Regions from separate parts of the Butyrivibrio hungatei genome, predicted to be linked through region 3. Evidence: predicted binding sites of a transcription regulator. Region 3 holds the regulator's gene; each other region holds the start of a gene.

Region 1 (3,285 bases), 1.2 Mb from region 3:
AGAATGACTGAAGTTGGAGGTTTTTATGGGAGACAAGTATTATGTAGCAAAAAGGCCACCTATGGGATGGAACAGTTGGGATTGTTACGGAGCAAGCGTTACTGAAGAGATTCTTCTTGGAAATGCGCAGTACATGGCAGAGAATCTGGAAAGATTTGGCTGGGAGTATATCATCTGTGACATTCAGTGGTATGAACCACTGGCTGATAGCCATGAATATCACAAATTTACTGAGCTGGAGATGGATGAACATTCAAGACTTATTCCAGCGGTTAACAGATTTCCATCATCAGCTGGTGGAAAAGGCTTTAAGCCAATAGCTGACAAGATCCATGATATGGGGCTTAAGTTTGGTATTCACATCATGAGAGGTATTCCAAGACAGGCAGTTCACAGAAACACACCAATTTTGGGAACAGACGCTACAGCAAGGCAGATTGCACATCCAGCATCTATCTGTCTGTGGAACACTGATATGTACGGTGTTGATGCCAAGGCAGAGGGGGCGCAGGAATATTACAACTCACTGTTTAAAATGTATGCAGAGTGGGGTGTAGACTACGTAAAGGTAGACGATATCGCAAGAGTAGATTGTGGACCAGATGCGCCAGGAGCAGGATTTAGCGAGATTGAGCTCATCAAGAACGCAATTGAAAACTGCGGAAGAGAGATGGTTCTTAGCCTTTCACCAGGACCAGCAAGGGTTGATCAGAAAGACTTCCTTCTTACCAATGCAAACATGTGGAGAATGACAGACGATTTCTGGGATAAGTGGGAACACTTATATGGAATGTTTGAAAGATGTCATGCATGGCAGGGCATTGGATGCAAGGATCATTGGCCAGATTGTGATATGCTTCCACTTGGACATCTGTGCGTTTGCAATAACGAGAATGGAAAACAGGGGCATTACACACATTTCACCCATGATGAACAGAAGATTCTCATGACACTTTGGTGTATATTCAGATCTCCACTTATGTTTGGTGGTGAGATGAGAGATAATGACGAGTTCACAAAGAGTCTTTTGACCAATGAAAAGCTTCTGAACATGCACAAAAACGGAAGAAAAGCCAGACAGGTCGAAAGAAAAGACGATGTTGTAGCATGGAAGAGCATCTCAAAAGATGAAAAGATCTACATTGCAATTTTCAATATCAGCGACTCAAAAAGAAAGTACAAGCTTAAATTAAAAGATTTTGGACTTCCAAAGAGTAAAAAGTATGACGCTATAGAAATTTGGACCAACGTTTCCGAAACTTTGGAAAATGGAAAGAGGTTTGAGCTGGCGCCACACACAGTTGTTTGCTACGAAATCGAAGCGTCAGAAATGTTAAAATAATGCTAGGTTTTAACAGGAATTTTATAGATATTTTCTGTCAAAAATCTTGTTAAAAGTTTGACTTTGTAGTATAAAAGAAGTATCGGGCGCAGAATTCCCGTTTGATAATAGTGAAACTGCGAATCACGTATTCGTAACAAAAAAATATTAAAGAAAAGAGGATAGCAAAATGGCAAATATCGATTTAAGCCAGTATGGCATCACAGGTGTAAAAGAAGTTGTTTACAATCCTTCATATGAAGACCTTTTCAAAGATGAGATTGATCCAAGTCTTACAGGTTATGACAAGGGTGTAGAGACAGAGCTTGGTGCTGTTAATGTTATGACAGGTATCTATACAGGTCGTTCACCTAAAGATAAGTTCATCGTTGAGGATGAGAAGTCAAAGGATACAGTATGGTGGACATCTGAGGAATATCCTAACGATAACCACAGAGCATCACAGGCTGCTTGGGATGCTTGTAAGAAGCTCGCTGTAGAAGAGCTTTCAAACAAGAAGCTTTATGTAATCGATGGTTTCTGCGGAGCAAATGCTGATACACGTCTTTCAGTACGTTTCATCGTAGAGGTTGCTTGGCAGGCTCACTTCGTAAAGAACATGTTTATCCGTCCTACAGCTGAGGAAGAGGCTAACTTCAAGCCTGATTTCGTTGTTTACAACGCTTCTAAGGCTAAGGTTGAGAACTATAAGGAGCTCGGACTTAACTCTGAGACAGCAGTTCTTTTCAATGTAACAAGCAAGGAGCAGGTAATCCTTAATACTTGGTACGGTGGAGAGATGAAGAAGGGTCTCTTCTCTATGCAGAACTACTTCCTTCCACTTCAGGGCATGGCTTCAATGCACTGCTCAGCTAACACAGATATGGAAGGTAAGCACACAGCTATCTTCTTCGGTCTTTCAGGAACAGGTAAGACAACTCTTTCAACAGATCCTAAGAGACTCCTCATCGGTGATGACGAGCACGGTTGGGATGACAACGGTGTATTCAACCTTGAAGGTGGTTGCTATGCTAAGGTTATCGGCCTTGATAAAGAGTCTGAGCCAGATATCTACAACGCAATCAAGAGAAATGCTCTTCTTGAGAACGTAACAGTAGATGCTAACGGTAAGATTGACTTTGATGACAAGAGCGTTACAGAGAACACTCGTGTATCATATCCTATCGAGTTCATCGACAAGATTGCTCAGAAGGTAAATAAAGTTTCTGCTGGTCCAGATGCTGAGAACGTAATCTTCCTTTCAGCTGATGCTTTCGGAGTACTTCCTCCTGTATCAATCCTTACACCAGAGCAGACACAGTACTACTTCCTTTCAGGATTCACAGCTAAGCTTGCTGGAACAGAGAGAGGAATCACAGAGCCTACACCTACATTCTCAGCTTGCTTCGGTCAGGCATTCCTTGAGCTTCATCCTACAAAGTACGCTCAGGAGCTTGTTAAGAAGATGCAGAAGTCAGGAGCAAAGGCTTACCTTGTTAACACAGGTTGGAACGGAACAGGTAAGAGAATCTCTATCAAGGATACACGTGGTATCATCGATGCTATCCTTAACGGTGATGTTCTTAAGGCTGAAACAAAGAAGATCCCTTACTTCGATTTCGAAGTTCCTACATCTCTTCCAGGAGTTGATCCTACAATTCTTGATCCTAGAGATACATATGCAAATGCATCTGAGTGGGAAGAGAAGGCAAAAGACCTTGCAGCTAGATTCCAGAAGAACTTTGTTAAGTACACAGGAAACGAAGCAGGTAAGGCACTTGTATCAGCTGGTCCTCAGCTCTAATAAATTAAACATTCAAGGGCTGTCACGAAAGTGGCAGCTCTTTTTTGTAAAAGGAACTTGCTATGGAAAACATATTTGAGTACGCACCAATAATCTATATGGATAAAAAAGAGCCAATAAGTATCAAAAAAGTTGGCTATCGTATATATGAAAAAGACGG
Region 2 (3,285 bases), 1.2 Mb from region 3:
AGGATAATATCGTTGAGATTGATTTTAGAGAAATGGAAGTTGCATCAGTTGAAGGTGCCGTCTTGTCAGGAAATATGAAGGATTACAATGATTTTGAAAATCCTGAAAAGGTTGTGGAAAAGAAATTTGAAGGCTTTGAGGCATGTGGAAAAGTCTTAAAGGTGACAATACCACCTTGTAGCCTTGTCACCTTAAGGATCTGCAGAAAATAAAATTCTCCAATTTGCACATAAAGGAAAAAGTCAACATCAAAAAATAATTTTTTTTTCATACATTGTTCAAAAGTTATCCACAATCCACAGGGTGCAAATGCTGATTTTTGGACTTATACACGAAGTTATCCACAATGTCCACATAAAAGGTCAATTACAAATGTATTTTACACAATAAAAAGCAATAGATATTTATTTGTGCATTTCTCACAAAAAGTAAAATGAACCGGATTGAATTGCATATACACTTTCCAAAATGGTATAATATCTTCATAAATAAAAAGCCTTTAGTCAGTGAATTTTAGCTGGCTATGGTGGTAGCAAAGGGGATGATTGCATGAGATTTACTATCGTAGGAAAGAACATTGATGTGACACCCGGATTAAAGGCAGCAGTTGAAGAAAAGATTGGAAAGCTTGAAAAGTATTTCACTCCTGACACAATTGCTAACGTTACACTTAATGTGGACAAGGAAAGGCATAAGATTGAGGTTACCATTCCCGTAAAAGGTAAGATCATTCGTGCTGAGCAGATCAGCAACGACATGTATGCATCTATCGATCTTGTAGAAGAGGTCATAGAGAGACAGCTCAAGAAGTACAAGAGCAAACTTGTTGACAAGATGCAGGCAGAGGCCAGCAACTTCAAGAAAGAGTTCATTGACAGCGAGTATATGGATGATGAAGAGATCAGGATCGAGCGTATGAAGAAATTCGACCCCAAGCCTATGTATGCTGAGGACGCTTGTGTACAGATGGAGCTTCTCGGACATAATTTCTTTGTATTTGTTAATGCGGAAACTGATCAGGTTAATGTAGTGTACAAGAGAAAAGGAAATACATACGGACTGATCGAGCCTGAAAATTAAATACTGTTAAAAAAATATCAAATTATTGACTTTTTATAAAATAACTCCCGAAAGGGAGTTATTTTTGTTGCATTTGTCTAAGGTGTATGCTAGAATTAATCTGTTCTGATAAATTTTTATCAATGTGATTATTCGCTGGTTTCCAGCATAGGATAATCTACAAAAAAACATTATGGAGGAATTTAATATGGCACAGAAAGTTGTTATCGCAGGTGCTGTTAGAACAGCCATTGGTAAGATGGGTGGAGCTCTCAGCAATACTCCTGCAGCAGAACTTGGATCTATTGTTATTAAGGAGGCACTTAATCGAGCTGGTGTAAAGCCTGAGCAGGTTGATGAAGTCCTTATGGGATGCGTTATTCAGGCAGGTCTTGGACAGAACGTTGCAAGACAGGCATCAATCAAGGCAGGTCTTCCAATCGAGACTCCTGCAGTTACACTCAACGTAGTTTGCGGTTCTGGTCTTAACTGTGTCAATATGGCAGCTGACCTCATTAAAGCAGGCGAGGCTGATATAGTTGTAGCTGGTGGTATGGAGAACATGTCAATGGCTCCTTACGCACTTCCAAATGCACGTTTCGGATATCGTATGAACAACGGTACAGTTGTAGATACAATGGTAAACGATGCTCTTACAGATGCATTCAATCACTATCACATGATGATCACAGCAGAGAATATCTGCGACAGATGGAACCTTACAAGAGAAGAGCTCGATGAGTTCTCAGCTAATTCACAGCAGAAGTGTGAAAAGGCAATGGCAGAAGGTAAGTTCAACGATGAGATCGTTCCTGTTCCTGTAAAGGTTAAGAAGGAAATCGTTGAGTTCAAGACAGACGAGGGTCCTCGTGCTGGCACAACAGCTGAGAGCCTTTCAAAGCTTAAATGCTGCTCTGGTAAAGAGGGCGGTCTTGTTACAGCTGGTAACGCTTCAGGTATCAACGATGGCGCAGCAGCAGTTGTTGTAATGAGCGAAGAGAAAGCTAAGGAACTTGGAATCAAGCCTATGGCTACATGGGTAGGCGGAGCACTTGCTGGTGTTGAGCCTGAGATCATGGGTATCGGACCTGTAGCTGCTACAAAGAAGGTTCTTAATAAGACTGGTCTTTCACTTGACAACATCGATCTTATCGAGGCTAACGAGGCATTTGCAGCTCAGTCAGTTGCAGTTGCTAAGGACCTTGGATTCGATATGAGCAAGGTTAACGTTAACGGTGGTGCTATCGCACTTGGACATCCAGTTGGAGCTTCAGGATGCCGTATTCTTGTTACTCTTCTTCACGAGATGGGTAGAAGAGCTGATGCTAAGAAGGGTCTTGCAACTCTTTGCATCGGTGGCGGAATGGGCTGCGCTACTATTGTAGAGAAATATGAGTGATATAGGGGATTAAGATGAAGTAGTCTGCAGTGCTTGCACTATGCAGACTACTTCAGTTTAAGACCCGAACATACATGAGGAAGTAGCGCGGCAGCGCGGATTCCGAATGTATGTAGCATGTCGAGAGCGCAAGCGGAGACATGCGTATATCACTAATAAGTAGTGGGTATCACTACAACATATATAGGAGGATAAAAAATGAGTTTTGTTAATTGCGAAGTTAAAGACAAAATTGCAATCGTAACAATCAATCGTCCAGAGGCGCTCAACGCTCTTAACTCACAGGTTCTTGATGACCTTGAGGCTGCCTTCGACAGCATTGATACTAATGTAGTAAGAGCAGTTGTTCTTACAGGCGCTGGGGACAAGTCATTTGTTGCTGGAGCAGATATCGGAGAGATGAGCACACTTTCTAAGGCAGAGGGAGAAGCTTTTGGTAAGAAGGGAAATGATATTTTCCGCAAGATCGAGCAGTTCCCACTTCCTGTAATTGCTGCAGTCAACGGATTTGCACTTGGTGGCGGATGCGAGATCTCAATGAGCTGCGATATTCGTATTTGCTCAGAAAATGCTATGTTTGGTCAGCCAGAGGTTGGTCTTGGAATCACACCTGGATTTGGTGGAACACAGAGACTTGCTCGTCTTATCGGCGCTGGAATGGCTAAGCAGCTCATCTACACAGCACGTAACATCAAGGCTGACGAGGCTTACAGAATTGGTCTTGTAAATGCTGTATATCCACAGGAAGAGCTCCTTGCAGCTGCAGAGAAGATGGCTTCTCAGATCGCTGCTAATGCTCCTATCGCTGTTAGAGCATGCAAGAAGGC
Region 3 (3,285 bases):
AACTTGGCTCTGATATAGCTGGCACGAGGGTTATGATCGAGCTGGTAAAAATGGCAAAGGACATTGATGATACCAGACTTTTTGCCTGGGGGTCAAATGTTTTTTACGGAGAAAAGGGCTATAACAAAGATAGTGATTTCTATACATCCATGGGCTATTACAAGGATATGTTAAGAGCTACATCTCCCGGAATGATAGGCTTTTTAAATAACGAGTATCCATCAGCTTCTCAAGATTTTAGTAAGGTGACAGCCCAGATCAGAAATGAGTATAAAAAGCCAATATTTGGCTTTGAAGTAGGTCAGTACGAGGTTTTACCTGATTTTAATGAGCTTGAAGATTTTAAAGGGGTTACAGATCCTGTAAATCTAAAGCTTGTAAAGGAACATGCTGATAAGGTCGGAATCCTTAGGGATTGGGACAAATATGTAGAGGCTACGGGCGAGCTTTCAAGACTTTGCTATAGGGAAGAAGTTGAGTCTGTTCTTAGAACTCCAGATATGTCAGGCTTATCACTTCTTGGAATTCAGGACTTCCCTGGGCAGGGCACAGCCCTTGTTGGCATGATGAATTCTCATCTTGAACCCAAAAAGTATGACTTTGCCAAGGCAGAGAAGTTCAGGGCATTCTATAGAGAGGCGTTGCCGCTAGTTCTTTTGCCAAAGTACACCTACACAGATGATGAGAGTGTTACAGCTCTAGTAAAGATCGCAAACTATGGCAAGAAGGCACTTGAAGGTACCTTTAAGGTAAAACTTGTGGATGCTGCTGATGATAAGGTGCTCGAAGAATATAAGATAAGCGAAAATGCATGCTGCAAAGTGGGAGAGCTTACTGAGATTGGAAAGATCGATTTTTCTTTATCCGGATCATTATCAGATAAAAAAGCCAGGGAGCTTTTGATCATCGCATATTTAGAGAACACAGATATTGAAAACACTTATCCTATCTGGGTTTATCAAAAAGAGTTCCTAAAAGACATTCAGAGCCCTGAAAATGTTTATGAGACCAGAGCTTTTGATGACAAGGCAATAGAAGTTCTTGAAAATGGCGGGATAGTGTACCTTTCACCGGATTCTACCGCAGATGCCATTCCTTCATCCATTAAGTGCCAGTTTTCACCGGATTTTTGGTGTGCTGACATGTTCAAGGAGCAGGAAGGCAGCATGGGACAGCTGATAAACAAGGAACATCCGATATTTAAGGACTTCCCGACAAATAATTATAGTCAGTGGCAGTGGTGGCCTATGGCAAGCCAAAGAGCATTTATTATGCCGGAATATATCACTTCCATCATAACTGAGATGGATTCATATATGTATTTAAGGCCTATGAGTATGCTTTTTGAAGCAAAATGCTTAAAGGGCAAGGTACTTGCTTCCTCTATGGGATTACATAATTTGCTGGAACATCCAGAGGCAAGGGCACTGCTTATGAATATATACAGATATATTTCATCAGACGAGTTTGAACCAGAGCAAGAAATAGACATTTCTTTTATCCAGAAAATAATGCTTAAAAATTGATAAAATCAAGCGCTGCTTCAATTGACATGCCCTATAGCTGTGATTATAATTGTATTGTTGAATAATTAACAAACATTTTTTAAATATATAACTTTTCAAGGAGCGGGGTATGGCAGATAAAGAAATTTCTCAGGCAGTCATTGGCAGACTTCCTAGATATTTTAGATACTTGGGAGATCTCAAGGAAAAAGGAGTTGAAAGGATCTCTTCTCAAGAACTTAGCGACATCATGAAGGTAACTGCTTCTCAGATAAGACAGGATTTTAATAACTTTGGTGGTTTTGGTCAGCAGGGTTATGGCTATAATGTTAATTATCTGTACGATGAGATCAGTAAGATCCTTGGTATAGACAAGCAGCATAGTCTTGTTATTATTGGTACTGGTCATCTTGGTAAGGCAATTGCAGGATATACCAATTTTACCAGAAGAGGATTTGTATTTAAGGGCGCGTTCGACTGTAATCCAGAACTCTACGGCACAATGATCAGAGATGTAGAGGTTCGTCCTATTGAGGAGATGGAAGATTTTGTTAAAAAGAACAAGATTGAGATTGCAGTTCTTACTATTCCTAAGGAGCAGGCAGTTCCTATGGCCCACAAGCTTGTAGAATGCGGCATTAAGGCAATATGGAACTTTGCTCATGTTGATCTGGATGTTCCTAACAATATTCAGGTAGAAAATGTACATTTATCTGACAGTTTGATGAAACTATCGTATAATATAAACAGATACGAAAATAACGATTAAACGGTGAGAGATAATAATGGCAAAGAATGATGAAGTCTACTCCAGAGCCCTGGAGGGTAAGAGCATTCCTATTTTGACATTGGACAATAAGTGGCACCAGCTTTTTACTCAGACTGAGATGACACCAGAGATTGAGCAGCTGGCTGATGAGCTTAATGCACTTGTTGAGCGCGATGGCAAGATCAGGACGGAGACCAAGAACATCAAGAAGATCAAGAAAAAGCTTCTTGGTGAGATAATGCCTCTTAGGGACCAGGCCAATAAATCTGGGGGCTCTGCTTCTATTGAGAAGGAAATTCAGGATAGAACAAGGCTCATTAATGAGTGCAATGATAAGCTTGCATCCCATGAGGATGAGCTTTTAGATCTTTCAAAAGAAATCTATGATCTAGATTATCAGCTTATGGTGGAGACCATGAAGGTTTGTTATGAGACACTTCATGACAATACTGATTACATAAAGACTATGGATGAGTGGGTCTCTCAGGTCAGAGTCGAGCTAAAAAAGAACGTTATCAAACTTCAGGAAGCCGAGATGGAGAATTATAATCTCTATTCCTATATGCATCAGATCTTTGGACCTGAAGTTATCGAAATCTTTGACATGAAATATGATCCTGATAGAAGACACCCTATTCGTAGACCACTTGCAGGAAATGAATCAGATTACGTGGAATGAGTTCATTAGAATTAAAAAGAGTTGCTTTGCAACTCTTTTTTCATAGGAACCTTAACCAGGTAAGGGGGACAGTATGAAATATGCGGTAAGTAGCAGAGAAATGAAGATCTATGACAGGAATACCTCGGATGTGTTTGGAATTCCCAGTCAGGTCCTTATGGAAAGAGCTTCATTAAAGGTAGCTGATGTAATTGATGAAAGGATAAAGGCAAGGGATTGCAAGAGAAAGTACAGAGCTCTAGTAATGGCTGGCGTTGGGAATAACGGCGGCGATGGAGCAGTTATTGCCAGATTATTAAAGCAAAGAGGCTATCTTGTGAGTCTTTGCGTGA

The links. The regulator Rex, encoded in region 3, represses fermentation and respiration genes when NADH is low (regulators of the CRP and FNR family bind a similar motif). The targets are predictions, from matches to a motif close to ATTGTTAANTANTTAACAAT.
Region 1: the regulator Rex is predicted to act here: its motif matches at 1,388-1,407, upstream of pckA (phosphoenolpyruvate carboxykinase (ATP)).
Region 2: the regulator Rex is predicted to act here: its motif matches at 1,185-1,204, upstream of bhn_RS11780 (acetyl-CoA C-acetyltransferase).

Annotation. Positions count from the first base shown of each region.
Region 1 is NZ_CP017831.1:91,561-94,845, forward strand. Features, by position in the region: gene rsmI (16S rRNA (cytidine(1402)-2'-O)-methyltransferase) at 1-11, shown strand, start outside; gene bhn_RS00915 (glycoside hydrolase family 27 protein) at 26-1,342, shown strand; gene pckA (phosphoenolpyruvate carboxykinase (ATP)) at 1,512-3,125, shown strand; gene bhn_RS00925 (hypothetical protein) at 3,188-3,285, shown strand, end outside.
Region 2 is NZ_CP017831.1:2,536,504-2,539,788, reverse strand. Features, by position in the region: gene bhn_RS11790 (alpha-N-arabinofuranosidase) at 1-212, shown strand, start outside; gene hpf (ribosome hibernation-promoting factor, HPF/YfiA family) at 550-1,080, shown strand; gene bhn_RS11780 (acetyl-CoA C-acetyltransferase) at 1,268-2,458, shown strand; gene bhn_RS11775 (enoyl-CoA hydratase-related protein) at 2,657-3,285, shown strand, end outside.
Region 3 is NZ_CP017831.1:1,292,711-1,295,995, forward strand. Features, by position in the region: gene bhn_RS06185 (glycoside hydrolase family 2 TIM barrel-domain containing protein) at 1-1,526, shown strand, start outside; gene bhn_RS06190 (redox-sensing transcriptional repressor Rex) at 1,636-2,274, shown strand; gene bhn_RS06195 (hypothetical protein) at 2,291-2,953, shown strand; gene bhn_RS06200 (NAD(P)H-hydrate dehydratase) at 3,027-3,285, shown strand, end outside.